DNA from 3 places in the Bradyrhizobium sp. F1.4.3 genome. Region 3 is predicted to be linked to each of the others. Evidence: predicted binding sites of a transcription regulator. Region 3 holds the regulator's gene; each other region holds the start of a gene.
The links. The regulator LexA, encoded in region 3, represses DNA repair genes until DNA is damaged. The targets are predictions, from matches to a motif close to TGTTCNNNNTGTGTTCNG.
Positions count from the first base shown of each region.

Region 1 (7,334 bases), on a different contig from region 3:
CTTCGCGCTGTCGAGCGTGCTGGAGCGGCGCGGCATGAAAGTGCTGACGGCGACCACCGGCCGCGAGGCGGTGACGCTGGTCGCGTCCAACCCGGAAATCGCGATTGTGCTGATGGACATCATGATGCCGCAGATGGATGGCTATCAGACCATTGGCGTGATCCGGGAGAATCCGGCCTTCTTGCGCCTGCCGATCATCGCGCTGACGGCGAAGGCGATGAAGGGCGACCGCGAGAAATGCCTGGAGGCAGGTGCGTCCGATTATCTCGCAAAGCCCGTCAATACCGATCAATTGCTGCTTGCGATCCGCATGTGGCTGCACCGCTGAGTGGGGTCGGATTACATGGACCATGAAAAGGTCAACATCCTCCTCGTCGACGACCAGCCGGCCAAGCTGCTCGCCTACGAGGTGATCCTAAAGGAACTCGGCGAGAACCTCGTGATCGCTTCGTCGGGTCGCGAAGCGCTCGAGGTGCTGCTCAAGACCGAAATCGCGGTGATCCTGGTCGACGTCTGCATGCCCGAGCTCGACGGCTTCGAGCTCGCCGCGATGATCCGGGAGCATCCGCGCTTCCAGAAGACCGCGATGATCTTCATCTCGGCGATTCAGGTCAGCGACATCGACCGGTTGCGCGGTTACGAGATGGGCGCGGTCGACTATGTGCCGGTGCCGGTCGTGCCGGAGGTGCTGCGCGCCAAGATCAAGGTATTTGCCGAGCTCTACCGCAAGACGCGCGAGCTCGAACGGCTGAACCAGGAGCTCGAGGACCGCGTCCGCGCGCGCACGGCAGAACTGGAGAACTCAACCGCAAAACTGCGCGAGAGCGAGCAGCGGCGCAGCATGGCGATCGCGGCCGGCAAGATGGGATCCTGGGATTGGGACTGGGTCAACGGCGACTGGATGTGGGACGAGGGCCAGTACCGCATCTTCGGCGTGACACCGGAAACCTTCAACGTCTCTCCGGCGAACATCCAGGCCTTGCTGCATCCTGACGATGTCGACCAGTTCCGCCAGGCCGTCGCCGCATTCAACACCGGCGCGCGCTCCTACGAGGCGGAATTCCGTGTCGGCCAGCCCAATGGCGAGGTGCGCTGGTGCGTCGGCACGGCGGCCGCGACGGTGGATGAGAGTGGCCGTGTGGTGCGGGTCAGTGGCGTCACCGTCGACATCACCGAGCGCAAACGTGCCGAAGAGCGGCAGAACCTGCTGGCGCGCGAAGTCGATCATCGCGCCAAGAATGCGCTGGCGCTGGCGCAGTCGATCGTGCGCCTCACCCGCGCCGACGAGGTCAAGGCCTATGTCAATGCCGTCGAGGGGCGCATCAACGCGCTGGCGCGCGTGCACACCATCCTGTCGCTGTCGAGCTGGCAGGGCGCCGAGCTCTCCAAGCTGATCGACGAGGAGCTTGCGCCCTATTCGCTGGGCGGACAGATCAAGCTTGCGGGTCCCGAGGTGCAATTGCTGCCGGCCACCGCGCAGACGCTGGCGCTGGCGCTGCATGAGCTCTTTACCAATTCGGCGAAATATGGCGCGCTCTCGACGCGGTCAGGACGGCTCGCGATCGGTTGGCATGCCGAGAACGACCTCCTCGTCCTGACCTGGGAGGAATCCGGCGGTCCGCTGGTGAGGACGCCGAAATCGCGCGGCTTCGGCACAAGGAGCCTGCTGGCAAGCGTCGAATCCCAGCTCGGCGGACAAGCGCAATTCGATTGGCGGGCGGAGGGCCTGTTGTGCCGTATCGAGGTGCCATTGTCTCGCAAGATTGCGGCCACGGCAGCGCAGGGCAAGTTCGACGCCGACCCCTCCGCTGAATTGCAGCGCGCGTCGGGCTAACGCGACGCGGCGGCCTTCATTCGCTGCACCGACCGAGGTTGATTGGCAACGCGCCCTTCGAGCCAGGCTTCCGTTTGTGCGAGATCACGCAACGCCGTCGCGTAGCGGCGGGCCGCGCTGCGCTCCGCACCGCGCGGCAGCTTGCGCGCCTTGCGCAGCATGTCGGCGGCCGCATTGCGATAGGCCAGCGAGCGATAGAGAAAGACTACCTTACCCATATCTAAGGTTCCCGTGTTGATGCCTTTCATCGTCGCAAGATGGGCATGAACGTCGGATGAAGCCCACTATGACAAATTGTTCATGCGATTGGAACCCGCGGTCCCCGGCTGCGTTGCATGCAAAATCGAGGGGCGGTTCCATGCGCGCGAAAAAGTCGCCGGGCCTGATCTCTCCTACCGGCGTCATCAAGCTGATGACGCATGCGATGATGGGCGCGGCCCTCGGCCTTGCTTTCACATTCGCTCTCATTCTGGCCAATCCTGCGGTCGCCGAATTGCTGAACCATGGCGGAAGCGGGGCCGTCTTCGTCTTTGTCGTCACGCTGGTGACGACATTTGCAATCGGGGCAGCGCTGACGGGTGTCGTGTTCATCCTCGACGAGGACAAGGAATCTTGAAGCCCTCTTGAAGATCATGCGACACTTTGTTCGGAACTCCTGGCTTGAACGGCGGTTGGCTGCCTGCGTCAATTCAACTCAGGAGTTCCCGCGCATGAAGACGACCAAGCTCGCCCTCGCCGTAATGTTGGCAACCGGCCTCGCCGCCGCGCCGTTCGCCGCGCAGGCCAAATCGCACAAGACGAAGCATGAATCCTCGACCTCGTCGTCGCAGACGACGGGTGCCAACACCAAGTCCAAGGGCAGTGATGCGTCCGGCCAGGGCGGCTCTGGCCCCGGCTCCGACCAGGGCGGCACCATGTCGAACAACAAGGGCACGAGCAACACCAAGTAGGCTCGCCAAAGTTCAGGAAAGGCCCCGCGATCGCGGGGCCTTTTTGCTTTGGTGCGCCGCGAACGAGGTTTTCTCAAGGCCACATGGTCGGTGCACGGGTCAGGGCATCCCGGCCCGCCCGCTTGAAATCCTCGACCGAGCAGTGCCTCGATCGGACGACTTCACTCAGCCTCGCAGTAACGCGCTCGCGCGTCGCTGTCTCGGATGGAGGAATGTCGGCGCAGACGTCATCAAGCACCGCCCACAGCAGGGTGGCTATTTCGGCATCCGGCATTGTGACGCGCTCCGGCATGTCGCGTTGCGCGACCGCCTTAGCTGCGTCGGATCTCAGTGATGTTAAGGCGGGCTGCCTGCGGAATTTGTCTTCACGAGGCGATCGAGCTGTACCCGCTTGCGCGTGATCAAGAGCTGGGCCGCAGCGTCATCGAGGCCCTCGTGCTGCAATTGCCGGATCGCGGAGCCCAGTTCGAGGATCTCGGCACGCAATTTCAGAATCCGGTAGGCGTCCGGGTCCTCGTCCACGGCACGCCTCCAAATATCCTAGCGGCGTGCGATTGCGCCTGCCGGCTTATCAACCTTCTTCACGGAGCGAAGCCGCATCCGGCCACGGATGTCGGGCAAGACATCGCCGCCACCCGCCGCCTTCCATTCGCCGATTAGCAGGTTGATTTTCCGGCGCAGATCCATCTGCGCCAAGGCTTGTTCGGTGCAGGCGCGATCGCGATTGACGAGGTCGCGCACAGATGCCTCGACATCGGCCATTTCCAGCCTCAAGGCACTGATTTTACGTCGAATTTCATTAATTCTGTTGTCCATGGCTTGTTAGAACAAAATAAGAACATATAGTCAAGTGGATTTCAGAACGGAGAGCGGACATGCAGGTTCAGGGTAAATACGACGCCAAGATTTTTCTCATGGAGCAGATGAGCCGGGCCCAGGGATTGAGGCTCAAGCGGCTGAGCGAAGAGGCCTACCAGCCCGCGCAATACGATCGGGACCTGTCCTCCGTTGAAGCCGCGCGACGCATCCAGGTGCTTGAGGCGGAAATCGAGCTGGCGAATTCCTTCTAGATTGCTTGCTGCATTCGCGCCTTGTGGCGCGTTTCGGAACCATGCCTGTTTCGAGCAGTTCTCTCGGCCGAAGGGAGAAACTTAATGGCACGCAAGGCAAAGAAACGCCGCTACGCGCGCAGCGCCGGCAGCGATGTCGAGCGCGAGATGCGACGCTACAAGAAGGGGACTGCGAAGAGCGGACCCGGCGGTCGTGGCGGACGCGTAAAGAGCCGCAAGCAGGCGATCGCGATCGGCCTTTCAGAGGCGCGCGAGAAGGGCAAGAAGGTCCCGAAGAAGGCGTCGAAGCGAAGGACGGCCAAGAAGACGGCAAAGAAGACGGCAAGGAAAACGACTAGGAAAACGTCGAAGCGCAAATCCGCCAAGCGGTGAGGCTCTCTGGCCTCAGATCATGCTGCCCGGCATGAAACAGCGGATCGAAATGCCGAAGGCGGTCTTCACCGGCCAGACCATGGTACGGCCGGCGCGGTTCGGCTCGGTGATGACGGCTTCATCGGGTACTTCGACCCACTGCCCGTCGAGGCGCACCCGATAGTGCCCCTTGTACGATTCCCAGTCGGGATCGGCCACCGCAACGCCGTCGGCATCCGAGCAGCACGGACCGAGATGACTGCGCAGGCTGTCGAACCAGGGCTTGAGCGGCGAGTCGGCGAAGCGGCCGTCATCGCGGCCCGAGGCGCTGCCGGCCGACAGCACGAGCGGCGCCACAAGCAGCGCACATCTCAGCGAGAGCTTCAATCGATCCATATTGGCACCGATCAAATGCGGACCACCGGCCGGTTCCACAAAGCGGCCGGACGTCCGAAGTTCCACGCTTGCAATTCGCTTTGGCGCCGTCATTGCCGCCGAAGCACAACATGCGACTTTCAAGTCTGACGAGCGAACGCGGCTTTTTCGGACGAACCCGTCATCCTTGCTGCCGTTAACGAGAATGTTATCGACAGCCTGTGGGTATCTCGCAGACGAGCACGAAAAAGGCGGCCCGCAGGCCGCCTTTTGAATTTGCCTGGACAAGCTCGACTTACGCCAGCGGCACCGCGACGAAGCGGGTCGCCTCCGCGCTCTTCACCTGCAACAACACACTGTTCTTGCCAGACGATTTGGCCTGCGCCAGCTCGGAGCGAACGTCGCCGACATTGGCGACGGGCTTGCCGCCGACATTGAGGATGACGTCGCCGGTCTGGATGCCGCGCTGCGCCGCCGGGCCTTGCGGATCGACCTCGGTGACCACGAGGCCCTTCTGGCCCGCGCCCTGCACGTCGCCGGCCGGGGCCAGGCTGAGACCGAGGCGCGGTGTGCCGGCACCCGGCTGCACCTTGCCGTCGTCGGTCTTGCCTTGACCGTTTCCTTGGGCCTGCCGCTCGTTCGGCAGCTCGCCGAGCGCGAGCGTCACGATCTTGCTCTCACCCTTGTGGAAGACGTCAAGCTTCACCGAGCTGCCCGGCGCCAAGGTGGCGATGGTGCGGGCAAGATCGCGGGAGTCCTTGATCGCGGTGCCGTTGACGGCGGTGATGACGTCGCCCGCCTCGATGCCGGCCTTCGCCGCCGGGCTGCCGTCCTGCGGATTGTCGACGATCGCGCCGCGTGCCTCCTTCAGGCCGAGGCTGTCGGCGATGTCGGCGGTCACGGGCTGCACCTGCACGCCGAGCCAGCCGCGGGTCACCGCGCCCTTGTCCTTCAACTGCGCGACGACGAGCTTTGCGGTCGAGGCCGGAATGTCGAAGCCGATGCCGACCGAACCACCGGAGGGCGAGAAGATCGCAGTGTTCACGCCGATCACGTTGCCGTTCATGTCGAAGGCCGGACCGCCGGAATTGCCCTTGTTGATGGGCGCGTCGATCTGGATGAAGTCGTCATAGGGACCGTTGCCGATGTCGCGGCCGCTGGCCGAGACGATGCCGGCGGTGACGGTGCCGCCGAGACCGAAGGGATTTCCGACCGCGACCACCCAGTCGCCGATCCGCGCTTTCTGGTCGGAGAATTGGACGAACGGAAAGTCTTTCTTGCCTTCGACCTTGATCAGCGCGAGATCGGTTTTTGGATCGGTGCCGACCACCTTCGCGGTGTAGATCGTGCCGTCGTCCGTCGTCACCTGCACCGATTGCGCATGGTCGACGACGTGGTTGTTGGTGACGGCATAGCCGTCAGCAGAGATGAAGAAGCCCGAGCCCTCGCCCGTGATCACCTGGTGACGCTGGCGCGGCATGCCGTTCATACCGCCCGGGAAGCCGAATTGCCGCGAGAACTGGTCGAACGGCGTCGCCTCGTCGGAGTCCATCCGGTTCTGTTGCAGCATCGCGCTCTTGTCATTGTCCTGGTCGATCTTCACCCGCACCGAGATGACGGCGGGTTTGACCTTGGCGACGAGATCGCCGAAGCCCGGCGGCGTCGCGGCGACCTCAGCAGCCTGCGCCGGCGCAATGAGGGAGCTCACGTTGAACGGCGAAGAACCAGAAGAAGCAGCCAGCACGGCCACGCCAAGCGCAGCCACGCTGCCGAGCAGCGCCAGCCGGCGCGGCCTCAGAATCTTACGGGACGTTGTGGTGTCGGAATTGACGCGATCGTTCATGTCGAAATGTCCATGTTGGTGAAGCTGTCGCCTTGCACGCACCATGGGCGCTGGCACCTTACGGCGTCCCGTCCACGCGATTAAATCTTGGCAAAGAAGGCGTGACTGGCGGCCGCAGGCTTTGCGCGATCACACACCCTTGTCGTTCGGATTGGCAACCGCGCCCTTCAGCGGGCGCCGGCATCGGGAAGTTCAGATTCACATTCTTCGGCGGAATGGGTTTTGTGAACCATTTTGCGTAGAGCTCCGCGAACTGACCGTTCCTCATCGTCGCGACCAGGGTCTTGTCGACCAACGCCTTGAATTCTGGATCGTCCTTGCGGATGATCAGCCCATAAGGCTCGGTACGGAGGCTGTCGTCGATGATCCGCCAATTGTCCGGCGTCTGGCTGTTGGCGATGAGACCGGCGAGCAGGATGTCGTCCATGACGAAGGCCTCGCTGCGGCCAGTCGTCAGCGCCAGAAACGAGGCCGCATGATCCGGAGACAGCACCTGCTTGACCCCGAATTTTTTCTCCTGGCCGCGCGCGAGCAGGAGCGCGATCGACGTTGATCCGGTGGTCAGTGATACCGGCTTGTCGTTCAAATCCTCGAACGTCTTGATCGCCGCATCCTTCCTGATCACGGCGCGAATGCTCGAGACGAAGATGGTGTCGCTGAAGGCCACCACCTTCTGGCGCTCCAGCGTGTTGGTCGCCGGCCCGCAGACGATGTCGATGGTGCCGTTCTGGATCAGCGGAATCTGGGTGCTGAGCTGGATCGGCTGAAGCTTTGTTTGAAGTGCCGGAAGCTTCAGTTCGTCCTTTACCGCATCGACGATCCGCGCGCAGAGGTCCATCGCGAAGCCGACCGGCTTCTGATTGTCGTCGAGATAGGAGAACGGGACCGAGACATCGCGATGCCCGAGCCGG
Region 1 is NZ_JBEPRN010000004.1:361,924-369,257, forward strand. Features, by position in the region: gene ABIB73_RS15910 (HAMP domain-containing protein) at 1-328, shown strand, start outside; gene ABIB73_RS15915 (HWE histidine kinase domain-containing protein) at 344-1,834, shown strand; gene ABIB73_RS15920 (hypothetical protein) at 1,831-2,082, opposite strand; gene ABIB73_RS15925 (hypothetical protein) at 2,193-2,450, shown strand; gene ABIB73_RS15930 (hypothetical protein) at 2,545-2,784, shown strand; gene ABIB73_RS15935 (hypothetical protein) at 3,121-3,306, opposite strand; gene ABIB73_RS15940 (hypothetical protein) at 3,325-3,546, opposite strand; gene ABIB73_RS15945 (DUF3072 domain-containing protein) at 3,660-3,854, shown strand; gene ABIB73_RS15950 (DUF6496 domain-containing protein) at 3,939-4,226, shown strand; gene ABIB73_RS15955 (hypothetical protein) at 4,239-4,601, opposite strand; gene ABIB73_RS15960 (Do family serine endopeptidase) at 4,876-6,423, opposite strand; gene ABIB73_RS15965 (transporter substrate-binding domain-containing protein) at 6,482-7,334, opposite strand, start outside.
Region 1: ABIB73_RS15945 (DUF3072 domain-containing protein) is a predicted target of LexA. The motif match lies at 3,608-3,625, and genes of this name have one in related genera.

Region 2 (7,334 bases), on a different contig from region 3:
ACGCTCATCTTCTCGTTCGACTTCAATCTCGACGAGCTCTTCAATGCCGTCGATCCCAGGTCCTACCGTCTGCTGGCATCCGCCGACCGCTCGACCCTGATCCTCAAGCTGTTCGGCACGCCGCTATTCCTGTGGATTTACCTCGCGACCGCGATCAAACGGCTGCACGATCTCGACAGGAGCGGCTGGTGGATGATTCCGTTCTTCGTCGTGCCCGGCCTGTTCGACCAGTTCTCGGACCTGCTGCCCGACGCCAACTGGGTTCTTCCGTTCGCCGTGGCAATCCAGGCTCCGTGGCTGTGGGGCACCATTGAAATGTTCGGCCTGCGCGGCACCTCCGGCAGCAACCGCTTCGGTCCCGACCCGCTGGCCGACGTCGAAGACGGCTCCGCGTCGCCCCCCTGCGAAAAGCTGGGACCAGCAGAGCGAGCTCGAATTTGTATCGCCCAGTGCTAGCCCGCCCGGCGGCATGCATGTTAAGCGGAGGTCATGATCGATGCCCTCTCCATTGCCCGCGACCTGATCCGCTGCCCCTCCATCACCCCGGCCGATGCCGGAGCACTCGGGGTGCTCGAAAAAGCCCTGAACGCTGCCGGCTTCATTTGCCACCGCGTAACCTTCAGCGACCCCGGCATCGCCGACGTCGACAATCTCTATGCGCGGATCGGCACTGACGGCCCGCACATCACCTTTGCCGGCCACACCGACGTGGTGCCGCCCGGCGACGAGAGCGCCTGGAGTGTCGGCGCGTTCTCGGGCGAGGTCCGGGACGGCTTTCTGCACGGCCGCGGTGCGGTCGACATGAAGGGCGGCATCGCCTGCTCTGTCGCCGCGGTGCTCGAACATCTCGCCGCAAACGGCGGCAAGGCGCGTGCTGACGGTAAAGGCTCGATCTCGTTCCTGATCACCGGCGACGAGGAAGACGTCTCGATCAATGGCACGATCAAGCTGCTGAAATGGGCCGCCGAGCGCGGCGAAAAATTCGACCATTGCGTGCTGGGCGAACCTTCCAATGTCGAAACGCTCGGCGACACCATCAAGGTCGGCCGCCGCGGTTCGCAATCCGGCACGCTCTATGTCGACGGCGAGCAGGGCCACGTCGCCTATCCGCACCGCGCCGCCAATCCGGTGCCGGACATTTCGCGCTTGATCGTGGCAATCAGCGACGAGCCGCTCGATCATGGCAGCGCGCAGTTCCAGGCCTCCAATCTCGAATTCACCTCGGTCGACGTCGGCAACACCGCCAACAACGTCATCCCCGGCCAGGCCCGCGCCAAATTCAACATCCGCTACAACGACAACCACACCCAGGCGAGCCTGCGCGAGCTGGTCGAGACGCGGCTGACAGAGGCCTGCGGCAACCGCATCCGCGCCCGCATCGTCTGGGAGCCGTCGAACTCGAACGTGTTCGTCACCAAGCCCGGCCCGTTCACCGATCTCGCGGTTTCCGCAATCGAGGACGTGACGGGCCGCAAGCCGGAGCTGTCGACCTCAGGCGGCACGTCGGATGCGCGCTTCATCTCGAGCTATTGCCCGGTGATCGAATTCGGCCTGGTCGGCCAGACCATGCACCAGGTCGACGAGCGTGTACCGGTTAAGGACCTGGACAAGCTGACGAAGGTGTATCGGGGGATACTGGCAAGGTATTTTGGGTAGGTAAAGTGTCACCCACCACTCTGCCGTCATGACCGGGACAAGGCCCGGGGAGAGAGGTTGCCCGTCTAACTAATAATCCACCTTCACCAGATACAGCCCGTCCGGCGGCGCGACGATGCCGCAGGCGGCGCGGTTGCGGGCTTGCAGTGCGGCGGAGAGATCGTCGGCGGTCCAGCGGCCTTCGCCGACCCAGACCAGCGAGCCGACCATCGAGCGGACCTGGCTGTGCAGGAAGGAGCGCGCCGAGGTGAGGATCGTCACCTCGCGACCGTCGCGCAGCACGTCGAGCTGGTCGAGCGTCTTCTCCGGCGACTTGGCCTGGCACTCGGTGTCGCGGAAGGTGGTGAAATCGTGCTTGCCGAGCAGGCGTTGTGCCGCCGCGTGCATCGCATCGCTGTCGAGCCGGCGCGGCACGCGCCAGGCGTGGCCGATGTCGAGCGCGAGATTGGCGCGGGTGTTGACGATGCGGTAGCGGTAGTGGCGCTTCACGGCCGAGAAGCGCGCCTCAAAAGTCTCAGGCACGATCTCGGCCTCTAACACCGCGATCGGAGCGGGGCGCAAATGCGCATTCAACCCGTCGCGAAAACGGCCCGGCGGAAACTGCTTCTCGATGTCGACATGCGCAACCTGGCCGCGCGCATGCACGCCGGCATCGGTGCGGCCGGCGCCATGGACGCGCAAATCCGCGCCGGTCATCGCCTTCACGGCAGCTTCCAATGTGCCCTGCACCGAGGGCAGCGTCTCCTGCACCTGCCAGCCGAAGAACGGCGCGCCGTCATATTCGATGGTGAGCTTGTAGCGGGGCATTTTGTCCGATGTCATCGTCCGCCTTGTGCGCAATTGCGCACTGGGGCGGACGATCCAGTACGCCGTGACGGTTCGGTTCAATCTCAGAAATCTCAGCGTACTGGATACCCCGCCTTCGCCGGGTATGACAGTGTCAGGTGAATTTGGCGCCTGCCTTCAGCGGCACGCCGCGCAAGAAGTCCGTGGCCTGCATCCGCGCCTTGCCTTCGCGCTGAAGCTCGAGAATGCGGATCGCGCCCTCGCCGCAGGCGATGGTGAGCTGGTCGTCGAGCACCTCGCCCGGCGCGCCCGAGCCTTTCGCGAGCTCGCAGCGCAGGATTTTGAGGCGCGCGTTCTCGCTGACGCCGGTAGGCTCGGCCCAGGCGCCGGGAAACGGCGACAGGCCATGGATGTGGCGCAGCACCTCGCGCGCGGGCCTGGTCCAGTCGATCCGCGCCTCGGCCTTGTCGATCTTGAAGGCATAGGTGACGCCGTCCTCGCTCTGCTTCCTGAGCTGGAGCCCGCCGCGTGCGAGCGCGGCCATGGCCCGCACCATCAAATCGGCACCGAGCCGGGACAGGCGATCGTGCAGATCGTTTGCTGTCATGGTGTCGGTAATGGCGAGACGCTCGGCCATGGCGACGTCGCCCGTATCGAGACCGACATCCATCTTCATCACCATCACGCCGCTCTCGGCATCGCCGGCCATGATCGCGCGGTTGATGGGAGCCGCACCGCGCCAGCGCGGCAGCAACGAGGCGTGCAGATTGTAGCAGCCGAGCTTTGGCGCATCGAGAATGGCCTGCGGCAGGATCATGCCATAGGCGACCACGACGGCGGCGTCAGCATCAAACGCGCGAAACGCGTCGAGCGCATCCTGTGTCTTCAGCGTCTTCGGCGTCAGCACGGGAACGCCAAGTTTTCGCGCGGCCTCTTCCACCGCGGTCGGCTGCAATTGCAAGCCGCGCCGCCCGCCCGGCTTCGGCGCGCGGGTGTAGACGGCCACGATCTCGTGGCCGTGAGCGACGAGTTCCAAAAGCGTCGGCACGGAGAAATCGGGCGTGCCCATGAAGATCAGGCGGAGGGGCATGGGGCGGCGCTCGGTAAGGGTTTGTTTCTCCGTCATGCCCGGGCTTGTCCCGAGCATCCACGGTCTTGGCGACAAAGCAAGCAAAGCGTGGATGGCCGGGTCAAGCCCGGCCATGACGACGAGACAGAACTCACTCCCCGCGCTTGGCGGCTTTCTCGAATTTCTTCAGCACGCGGTCGCGCTTGAGCTTTGACAGATAGTCGACGAACAGCACGCCGTTGAGGTGGTCGATCTCGTGCTGGATGCAGGTGGCGAACAGGCCATCGGCGTCTTCCTCGTGCACCTTGCCGTCGAGATCGGTGAAGCGCACCCGCACCTTCGCGGGCCGCTCGACCTCCTCGTAATACTCGGGGATCGACAGGCAGCCTTCCTCGTAGACCGACAGCTCCTCGGACGAGGCGATGACCTCCGGATTGATGAAGACGCGCGGCTCCGGCGTAGTCTCGCCGTTCTCGTCACGCTTGGCGAGGTCCATGGTGATGAGCCGCAGCGGCTGCGCGATCTGGATCGCCGCGAGCCCGATGCCGGGCGCGTCGTACATGGTCTCGAACATGTCGTCGGCAAGCTTGCGGATCTCCGGCGTGACCTTCTCGATCGGCTTGGAGACCAGACGCAGCTGCTTGTCGGGCAGGATGATGATTTCTCTGAGGGCCATGGCCGCGATTTAAGCCGCGCGCCGGATGTGGTCAATGCGGCCGGGAACTCCGTTAACGGTTCGCTAACCATAAAACTTGAGGTTTCGTTAACCATAAAAATTAACGGGGCATTCACCATAAATGTTCGCTATTCGTTCGTGCGAGCCGGCGAATCGGCTAGAAGCACAGGCATGAATGAGATCATTTTCACGGCTGGCGACTGGCCGGTGCGCACCATCGACGCGCTGATCGGCTTCGGCGGCCTCGTCCTCATCCTGCTGGTCGTGATTGCCGTGGTGATCGCGCGCTCAGGGCGGCGCGGCGCGGAACTCGCGATGGCTAATGCCATTCGCGCCGACGAGCTCGAGGAGCGCCTGAGCCAGGTGCTGCACGCCCAGAGCGAGGCCTCCGGCCGGGCCGACGCCATGACCCAGGCGCTGGCAGGCCGCCAGGCCGAGATGGCCCGCGCGGTCAACGAGCGGCTGGATTCGGTGACCCATCGCGTTGGCCAGTCCATGGAGCATTCGACCCGCAACACCATGGAGAGCCTGCGCGCCCTGCACGAGCGGCTCGGCATTATCGACAGTGCCCACAAGAACCTCACCGACCTCACCACGCAGGTGACGACGTTGCGCGATGTGCTCGCCAACAAGCAGTCGCGCGGCGCCTTCGGCCAGGCGCGGATGGAGGCGATCGTCCAGGACGGCTTGCCGAAGGGCGCCTACGAATTCCAGTTCACGCTCTCGACTGGAAAGCGGCCGGACTGCGTGGTGTTCCTGCCCGACCAGCGCCCGCTCTGCATCGACGCAAAGTTTCCGCTGGAGGCGATGACCGCGCTGCACGATGCCCGCACCGACGAGGAACGGCGGATCGCCACGCAACGCTTGCGCGGCGACGTGATGAAGCATGTCAGCGACATCGCCGAGAAATACCTCGTCGCCGGCGAGACCCAGGAGATGGCGCTGATGTTCGTGCCGTCGGAATCGGTCTATGCCGAGATCCACGACGGTTTTGACGACGTGATCCAGAAGGCCTATCGCGCCCGCGTGGTGCTGGTGTCGCCCTCGCTCTTGATGCTCGCGATCCAGGTGATGCAGCAGATCATGAAGGACGCGCGCATGCGCGACGCCGCCGACCAGATCCGCACCGAGGTGATCAAGCTCGGCGACGACCTCGGCCGCCTGCGCGACCGCGTGCTGAAACTCCAGAAGCATTTTGCCGACGCCAACGAGGATGTCCGGCAAGTGCTGATCTCCGCCGACAAGATCGAGAAACGCGCGGGACGGATCGAGGAGCTCGATTTCAGCAAGACCGACGCCCCGGAAGGCCCGCATCTGGTGGCGACCGGTGCCGCCGAGCTGTTTCCAAGGAAGCTCCAGGCGGGGGAGTAATGTTTTCTTCACCTCGCCCCGCTTGCGGGGAGAGGTCGGATCGCCCTTGCGATCCGGGTGAGGGGGTACAGGTCTCACGGCCATCTCATCTGTGGAGAGAGGCCCCTCACCCCAACCCTCTCCCCGTAAGAACGGGGAGAGGGAGAAGAGGCACCGCCGCCAGAATCTGCTAACACCTCCCCATGACCGCACCTGACGCGACATCCGGAACCGTTCAAACCAGCACTGACGCTCCCGCCACATCCTGGCGAGACAGCCTTGCCGTGTACCTGCAACCGCGGGTGTTGATCGTGCTGTTTCTCGGCTTCTCGTCCGGGCTGCCGCTGGCGCTGTCGGGGTCGACGCTGCTGGTGTGGATGCGGGAATCCGGCGTCGATCTCGGGACGATCGGGCTGTTTGCACTGGTCGGCACGCCCTATACGCTGAAATTTTTGTGGGCGCCGCTGGTGGATGCGTTGCACGTGCCGCTGTTCACGCGCGCGTTCGGGCGGCGCCGCGGCTGGCTGCTGTTTTCGCAGCTGCTGCTGATCATCGCGATCCTGCTGCTGGCGCTGACCGATCCCGCGCGCTCGCCGTTCTACGTCGCGCTTGGCGCGCTGCTGGTGGCGACGACATCGTCGACACAGGACATCGTGGTCGACGCCTTCCGCGTCGAAAGCCTGCCGGAGAGCGAGCAGGCCGCCGGCATGGCTTCCTACGTCGCGGCCTACCGCATCGGCATGCTGGTCTCGACCGCGGGCGCGCTGTTCATCGTCTCGGGTTTCGAGAGCACCGGCATTGCCCGCACATCGGCCTGGATGTGGGGCTATGTGGTGATGGCGGCGATGGTGCTGATCGGGACGATCACGGCGCTGGCCGCGACCGAGCCCGAGCAATCGGTGCGGGCCGAAGCGGCAACACAGACCGAGACGGCATTCGCGCGCGTGCTCAACGCCGCGATCGGCGCCTTCTCGGAATTTTTGTCGCGCAAGGATGCGCTCGCCGCGCTCGCCTTCGTCGTGCTGTTCAAGTTCACCGACGCGTTCTCCGGCACCATGACGGCGCCGTTCGTGATCGACCTCGGCTTCTCCCGCAACGACTATGCGGCGATCGTGAAAGGCGTCGGCCTCGCAGCCACGCTGATCGGCGGCTTTGCTGGCGGCTTCGTCGCCCGGCGCTATTCGCTCGGGACCAGCTTGTGGATCGGCGGCGTGGTGCAGGCGATCGCCAACTTGTCGTTCTCCTGGCTGGCTCTGGCCGGCACCAGTCAATGGGCGCTCGCCTTCGCCATCACCTGCGAGAATTTCACCAGCGCGATCGGCACGGTGATCTTCGTGGCCTACCTCTCGGCGCTGTGTCAGAACCCGCTGCACACGGCGACGCAATACGCGCTGCTCACCGCGCTCGCAGCGGTCGGGCGTACTTATCTGTCATCGGGTGCAGGCTTTGTCGCCAAGGCGATGGGCTGGCCGCTGTTCTTCGTGATCTGCGTGCTGGTGGCGATCCCGAGCCTGATACTGCTGACCTGGCTGCAGAAGCGCGGGCACTTCGAGACGCTGGGGCCGGTGCGGGTTTAGCGCGACACCGCCTCACCTTCGTCATTGCGAGCGAAGCGAAGCAATCCAGACTGTCGCCGCGGAGACGATCTGGATTGCTTCGTCGCAAGAGCTCCTCGCAATGACGACGGAGAACATGGCAAGCTGCTGAGGACATCGCGCCAGCCTACTGCTTCCTGATCAAGCTCCACTTCGTGATCACGGCCTCGCTCATCTGGCCGGGATCGCTGGCGCAGGCGAC
Region 2 is NZ_JBEPRN010000031.1:10,042-17,375, forward strand. Features, by position in the region: gene ABIB73_RS36605 (DUF805 domain-containing protein) at 1-456, shown strand, start outside; gene dapE (succinyl-diaminopimelate desuccinylase) at 490-1,656, shown strand; gene truA (tRNA pseudouridine(38-40) synthase TruA) at 1,726-2,463, opposite strand; gene fmt (methionyl-tRNA formyltransferase) at 2,597-3,532, opposite strand; gene def (peptide deformylase) at 3,663-4,187, opposite strand; gene ABIB73_RS36630 (DNA recombination protein RmuC) at 4,359-5,558, shown strand; gene ABIB73_RS36635 (AmpG family muropeptide MFS transporter) at 5,741-7,114, shown strand; gene ABIB73_RS36640 (hypothetical protein) at 7,260-7,334, opposite strand, start outside.
Region 2: ABIB73_RS36630 (DNA recombination protein RmuC) is a predicted target of LexA. The motif match lies at 4,310-4,327, and genes of this name have one in related genera.

Region 3 (7,334 bases):
CGTTTTCCGAGGTGAACGCGGCGCAGGCCGGCCCGGACTTGATCAACATGGCCGCGACCATCTCGTTCGACATCGCCGGCGAGCGCCCCGATCTCATCGTCAAGATGAGCTGGGTCATCCTGCGCGAGGACGGCGACTGGAAGATCGTCAACCACCACGCCTCGTCACAAGCGCCGCTGATCTGACGCCGCCCACGGCAACGTCATTCCGGCGGAGGCAACGAACGGGCATCCCGCGCGTTGTGTGGGTCCCCAATGAGGATCCCCCATGCAGAACATCGCAGAGCATATGGAAGTCATCGGCGCCGATGGCGTCCACATCGGCACCGTCGACAAGGTCGAGGGCAACCGCATCAAGCTGACCAAGAAGGACAGCGGCGAGGGCGGCCACAAGGGCCACCATCACTTCATCGACAAGGGGCTCGTCGCCGATATCGAGGGTAACAAGGTCCGGCTCTCGGCCAAGGCGGCGGTCGCCGTGACGATGGAAGAGGAAAAGTAGGGGCTGACGCGGCCCGTTCCTGATCCGTACCGCTATTCGTCCGTCCGCACGTTCCGGTAGCCTCCGCTCCCATCGCATATCGTAAGGTGCAGGGGAATGGCGGAGCCGGGGCGGCCAGTTCGGTCCCAGGGTATCGCGGGGACTTGGCCCGTTGGCCGACCTGCGTCGGCCGGCGGCTTTGCGCCGGCGGGCTTTGGCGTTTGGCCCGCGCTTGTCGAGACGCTGCGCGAATGGGCGCGCGCCGAGGCCGGCGCCGGGCGGCTGTTCCCATGGGTGCCCGTCGCCTTCGGCTGTGGCATCGCGCTCTATTTCGCCGCCGATCATGAGCCGGTGCTCTGGGTCGTTGCTGCGACGGCGGTCGCACTGATGCTCGGCGCCGTTCTGTTGCGGCGGAGCCGGCTGTTTGCGCCTACCATCATGATCGCGGCGGTCGCGGCCGGTTTTGCGATGGCGACCTGGAAGACGGCGCGCATCGGTCACACCGTGCTGGCAAAGCCGCTCTATTCCGTGTTGCTGTCGGGCTTCGTCGAGACCCGCGACATCCGCGAGCGCACCGACCGTTTCGTGCTGCGCGTCACCGCGATGGAAGCGCAGCGCAGCGACGTCAAGCTGGAGCGCGTCCGCCTCTCCGTGCGCAAGGGCACCGCCCCCGAGGTCGGCAGCTTCGTGCAGTTGAGGGCGCGGCTGATGCCGCCGCTCTCGCCGTTGCGGCCCGGCAGCTACGATTTCTCCCGTGACATGTTCTTCCAGGGGATCGGCGCTTCCGGTTTTGCAATGGGTGCAATCACGGTGGCGGCGCCGGCCGAGACCGGGGGGATCAGGCTGCGCTACGCCGCGATGATGCAGGGACTGCGCGATGCGATTGACGCGCGCATTCGCGCGACACTCGACGGCGACAATCGCGCGATCGCGACCGCGCTGCTCACCGGTCGGCGCGATGCGATCACGACGCCCGTCAACGACGCCATGTTCATCTCGGGTCTCGGCCACGTGCTCTCGATCTCCGGCTATCACATGGCGGTCGTTGCCGGTGTCGTCTTCTTCGCGGTGCGCGCGCTGCTCGCTCTGATCCCGGGACTGGCGGGCGGCTTCGCCATCAAGAAATGGTCGGCGGCTGCGGCGCTGGTCGCGGCCGCTTTCTATCTGCTGCTGTCGGGCGCGGAGGTTGCCACGCAAAGATCGTTCTTCATGACAGCGGTGGTGTTGATCGCGGTGATGGTCGATCGCCGCGCCATCACCTTTCGCACGCTGGCGGTGGCAGCCCTGATCGTGCTTGCGGTCGCGCCGGAGGCTCTGGTGCATCCGAGCTTCCAGATGTCTTTCGCCGCCACGCTCGGGCTCGTGGCGCTGGTGCAAATCGGCATGCCGAACCTGTTCGCATCACCCGATCATTCCGCGACCGCGCGCATCGCGATGTGGGGCGGGCGCGAGATCGCGATGCTGTTCATGGCCTCGATGATCGCGGGTCTGGCGACCACGCCTTATGCCGCCTTCCACTTTCACCGTGTCACGCCGTTCGGCGTGCTCGCCAATCTCGGGGCGATGCCGGTGGTCTCGGCACTGGTCATGCCTGCCGGGCTGTTGGGATTGCTTGCCGCTCCCTTCGGGCTCGACGGCGTGTTCTGGTGGCTGATGGGGATCGGCATCGACTGGATGGTCGCAGTGTCGCGCTGGGTCGCGGCATTGCCCGGCGCCATCGGGCACGTCGGCGCCTTCGGCACCGCGCCGCTGATCGCGGCAAGCCTCGGGCTCGTCCTGATAGGCCTGTTGCGCACGCCTTTGCGCTGGTCCGGCGCGCTGGTGCTGTTCGTTGCGATCCTTTGGGGTTTGTCCGTCCGGCAACCCGATATCCTGATTGCCGGTGACGGGCAGAGCGTTGCGGTGAGGGGCAGGGATGGGCAGCTGCATCTGATCAGGACGAACAAGGACAGCTTTCTGCTCAAGGAGTGGCTTGCGGCCGATGCTGACTCCCGCGATGCCGGCAGCGCCTCGCTCGCCAACGACGTGTCGTGCGACGATTCAGGCTGCGTGACGCCGCTTGCCGATGGCCGCCTGGTCGCGCTGGCGCTGCGCATCGAGGCGCTGGCCGATGATTGCAGCCGCGCCGCGCTGGTGGTGACGGCCCGGCCTGCGCCGCCCGATTGTACGGCGATGGTGGTCGATCGGCAGCGTCTGGCGAGCCAGGGCGCGCTGGCGCTGACGCGGCGCGGCGACGGCTTTGCGGTTCAGGCGGTGAAGGCCAGGGGCGCAGATCGTCCCTGGTCACCGGCTACCGCCGGCGCGGGGGATTTCGACACGAGTCTTGCGCCGAAAGCGGTCGCGCCCCGCAACCGGGACGCTACGCCTGCGGAAGCCGATTTGCAGGCCGAGGATTGAGCGGACTGACTAAAGGTACCAGGCCAGCACGGCTTCGAGCCTTGCGCCGTCGATCACTGGCAGGACCACCATCCGGCTCAGTCCGGCCGCGCAAGCCTCCACGGCTGATCCGTCATGCGCAAGATCATCGTTGAGCGCGGGTATACCGGTGGCCCAGGCCCCGCCGATGCTGCCTTCGCCCCTGGCGATGGATTTGGTCGCATAGAGCGCGGCGAGGTCGGTCTGCGCACTGCAATCGCCGGCGCGAAACACCAGCGCCGAACGGGCCTCGTTCGGGACCCAGGTCTCGACGCGGCGCGCAATCGGCGTGGCTTGGGCGGAGAGGAATGTCAGGACCCAAGTCTGGTTGGTGCCGGTCCGGTAGGGCACGCCGACGCCGAGATTGATCCCGACCTTGGCGGCGTCCTCCCAGCGCAGAAAACTCTTTGCATCGTGCAGATCCCTGATGATCAGCGGCAGGCCCGCTTTCCAGGTGCGTCCGGGCAGGCCGAAGCCGCGGGGAAATTTGGTGTGGCGGGAGTTGAACTCGAAGATGTCGGCGCTGCCGTAATAGCCGTCGACGAGCCCCATCTCGTGCGAGACCTCGGCATCGTTGTGCCAGAGCTCGATCGCGCCGACATGCGCCTCGTCGCCGCCGCAGAGCAGCACCATGACGGCTTGCAAAAATTCGCCGGCAAACACCGGCACGGCCACGCCGCAGGTCAAGCCGGCCTTGAGAGCCTGATCGGTCCGCATGAAATAGGAGTTGGCGAATTTGGTGAGGATCACCGGGTGGCCGCTGGCCCATGCCTTGCCGGGAAGCCCCTGGTCATATCCGAAGCGGAGGTTCTCGCTCGCGGCCTTGAATGCGGACAGGCCTTCGCTGTAGAGGCCGCCGCCAAACTCCAGCCGCACGCGCGTCCGGTCAGGCACCCAGAGTTCAACGACGCGAATGAAGGTTTTCATCGAGCGTGTCCGCCGCCTCAAGCCGCGAACAGCATCGGCCATTTGGCAGCGGAGCGGACGTTCAAAATTCAGGCAGGGCAGCGCAAACTTCGTGCGGCGGGAGATAAAGAGACGCAAACCACTCCATCTCGCCGGCCTCGGCCGGCGATGGACATTTCAATCCTCGCCCCAGCCATGGCCGGGGGAAGGCTGCGTCAGCCGATCGGCAGGCGGGTGATCGTTGGCTGCCTGTCGGCGGTGATCTGCGGCTTGTGCTCGCGTTCGCCGACCGGCTGGGTTACCGGCAATTGCAGCACGGTTGCGCGCTGGCCTTCGACGAGCTGAGTCACCAGCACGTATTTGCCGTCGGGGAATTCGATCGCGTCATGATGGCGATCGGGAATGTGCGGATCGACCTTGCCGAACTTGCCGACGCGGGAGTTGATGGTGCGCGTCCAGATCCAGCGATTGTCGTAGCGGACGCTGTCGGCGAAGGCGAGCTCCGTTCCCGGCAGCAGGCAGACCGCGACGGACATGTCGGCTTCGGAGGCGAAGCCGCGCGTCGAGGTGCCGCGGAAGGTCGTCGTGACGATCGTCTCGCCGACTTCTGCGGGACGCGTCGCGACGGCATGAAGGCTATAGTCACACATCGGGTGCTCCTCATTCAGGATAGAGCACCCGCGCCTCTTCTGAGGCGCAGGCCTCTATCAGAGTGGAAGCCTGCAACCCTCTGCTTGGTTGTGGGCAAATCTGCGGCTTGGGTCCGCGAGCCACAATCACAATATCTTTTTCAAATGCACGAGGAACAATGCCTGCACTCGTGCATTTGGGGAGCTTCGACGTCAGCGGCCAGCAGGCGCCGACCAACCCGAATATTGCCAGGCCGGCTGCGACGGCCGTTCAACCGCATTGCGGGCATCGCGGAATTGCTCGCTCGTCGCCTGCGGTGCCTTGCGGGCATGGTGCTGCGACTGTGCGGCGAAGGCTTGCGACGCTGATGCTGCGATCAGCGCCACCGTGACTGTGCTCAGAATGATCTTGCGCATGGTTGTCTCCTCGGTCTCTCAAAGGCCTGCGAAGCGATGGATGCTTCGTGCGGCGTGCCGAGGATGTAGCGCCGGAGAGGGGGCCGGATAATCTGTGCAAAACCAGAAAGACTATCCAGCCGGAGCGGACAATCGTCCGCTCCAATCGTGAACGCGCGGCCGCCAGCCAAGCGGCCGAGCGCAATAGGCTTAATACTTCCGGTAAAGCCCGATCAGCTTGCCCTGAATTTTCACCCGGTTGGGCGGCAGGATGCGCACCTCATAGGCGGCGTTCGCCGGCTCGAGCGCGATCGAGGCGCCACGGCGGCGGAAGCGCTTCAAGGTTGCTTCCTCGTCGTCGATCAGCGCCACCACGATGTCGCCGGTATCGGCGGTCTCGTTGCGCTGGATCAGCGCCATGTCGCCGTCGAGGATGCCGGCCTCGACCATCGAATCACCGCGCACTTCGAGCGCGTAGTGTTCGCCCGAGCCGAGCATGTCAGGCGGTACGCTGATGGTATGGCTGCGGGTCTGCAAGGCCTCGATCGGCGTACCGGCCGCGATACGGCCCATCACCGGCACCGCGACGGGACGTTCGCCGTCGTCCGCGGGCCCGCTGGAGCTGGCGCGCACCTTGCCGAGGTTGCCTTCGATGACGCTCGGGGTGAAGCCGCGGCGGCTGCCGGCGGCGGCCTGGAGCTCGGGCAGCTTGATCACCTCGATGGCGCGGGCGCGGTTGGGCAGGCGCCGGATGAAGCCGCGCTCCTCGAGCGCGGTGATCAGGCGATGGATGCCCGATTTCGAGCGCAGATCGAGCGCGTCCTTCATCTCGTCGAAAGAGGGCGGCACGCCGCTTTCCTTCAAGCGTTCGCTGATGAACCGCAGAAGCTCGTATTGTTTGCGCGTTAGCATCTCGATCAAAATCCCCCGGTTGATGTCGTTCGGTTCCGAGACGTTCAATTCAGCGGCGAGCCGCTAGATGCTCGAAACAAATCATGAACGGACACTATATGTTCGATATGTGTTCCGCAACTGCTTAATTTACCGTGAACGCCGCAAAGTTCAGGGAACGCATGTGGTCCAGACGTTCAGGCGGGGAGCCGCAACACCTCGCAGGGCGAGCCTGTTTCAGCCTTCGGTGCAAACGGCGCGCGCACGAGAAGTGCCTGTGCCGCAGCGAGATTCGCGAGCAGCGAGGAATCCTGATGATTGACCGGAAGGGCGACGAGCGTGCCGTCGTCGCGCACCTCGAGACGCGCGCGAAGATAATCCTCGCGCTGGTCATTGGCGCCGACATCGCGGCCGAGCACGGCGCGCTCGCGGCGATGATGAATCACTTCGCGGCCCGACAGCGCACGAATCAGCGGCACCATGAACAGGAAACCGCAAACGTAGGACGACACGGGATTGCCCGGCAGGCCGATCACCCGCATCGTGCCGAGCCGCCCGTGCATCATCGGCTTGCCCGGCCGCATCGCGATCTTCCAGAACGCCATCGAGATACCTTCGGCATTGAGCGCCGGCTGGACCAGGTCGTGGTCGCCGACCGAGGCGCCGCCGGTCGTGATCAGGATGTCGGCGCCGGTCTCGCGCGCGCGGCGGATGCCCGCCGTGGTGGCCTCCAGCGTGTCGGCGGCAACGCCGAGATCGATGGTGTCGGCGCCCTCGCGGCGGGCGAGCGCGTGCAGGGCGTAGCCGTTGGAATAGACGATCTGGCCATGACCGGGCGTGGTGCCGGGCATCACCAGTTCGTCGCCGGTGGCGAGGACCGCGACCTTCGGACGGCGGCGGACGGGAAGCTGCGGATGGTTCATGCCGGCCGCGAGCGCGAGGTCGCGTTCCGTGAGCCTGGTGCCCTTGAGCAAGAGCATGTCGCCCTCGCGAAAGTCGATGCCGGCGGGGCGGATGTGCCGTCCGCGGATGGCAGCTTCCTTGATGGTGATGCGCCTGCCGTCTGCGACCGTGTCCTCTTGGATCACGACGGCGTCGGCGCCGTCGGGAACCACGCCGCCGGTGAAGATCCGTACTGCTTCGCCGGCGCCGACCGTTCCGGCAAACGGCCGGCCCGCCGCGACCTCACCGATCACCGTCAGCTGGGAATCGATCTTTGCCGCGTCGACTGCGCGCACGGCATATCCGTCCATCGCCGACATCGCCTGCGGCGGCTGCGTGCGCCGCGCCGCGACATCGCGCGCGAGCACGCGATGGAAGGCATCGTCCAGCGGGGCCGCTTCTTCGGACAGCGGCTCAGCGCCGGCAAGCACCGCGGCAAGCGCGTCAGAAACCGGCATCAAGGCCACGGGTGAAAACTCCTGCTTGGCGCCGTTCGGGCGAATGGGCGGCGAGAGTTCTAACCGAGTGCGGGCGCAGAGGCAAAGCAGCTGCGGAGCGGGATTACTCATCCTGCATCGCCGGCTCTGCATTGCGAGAGGCTGGCGTCAGGTCCGGCGCGGCACGATCCGAAAGACGAGACGGATCGGTAAGAGCGTGGCCAAGGCGAGGATGAGA
Region 3 is NZ_JBEPRN010000001.1:512,719-520,052, reverse strand. Features, by position in the region: gene ABIB73_RS02625 (nuclear transport factor 2 family protein) at 1-185, shown strand, start outside; gene ABIB73_RS02620 (DUF2171 domain-containing protein) at 268-501, shown strand; gene ABIB73_RS02615 (ComEC/Rec2 family competence protein) at 598-2,877, shown strand; gene ABIB73_RS02610 (GAF domain-containing protein) at 2,887-3,822, opposite strand; gene ABIB73_RS02605 (hypothetical protein) at 4,017-4,451, opposite strand; gene ABIB73_RS02600 (hypothetical protein) at 4,644-4,847, opposite strand; gene lexA (transcriptional repressor LexA) at 5,037-5,738, opposite strand; gene ABIB73_RS02590 (molybdopterin molybdotransferase MoeA) at 5,915-7,126, opposite strand.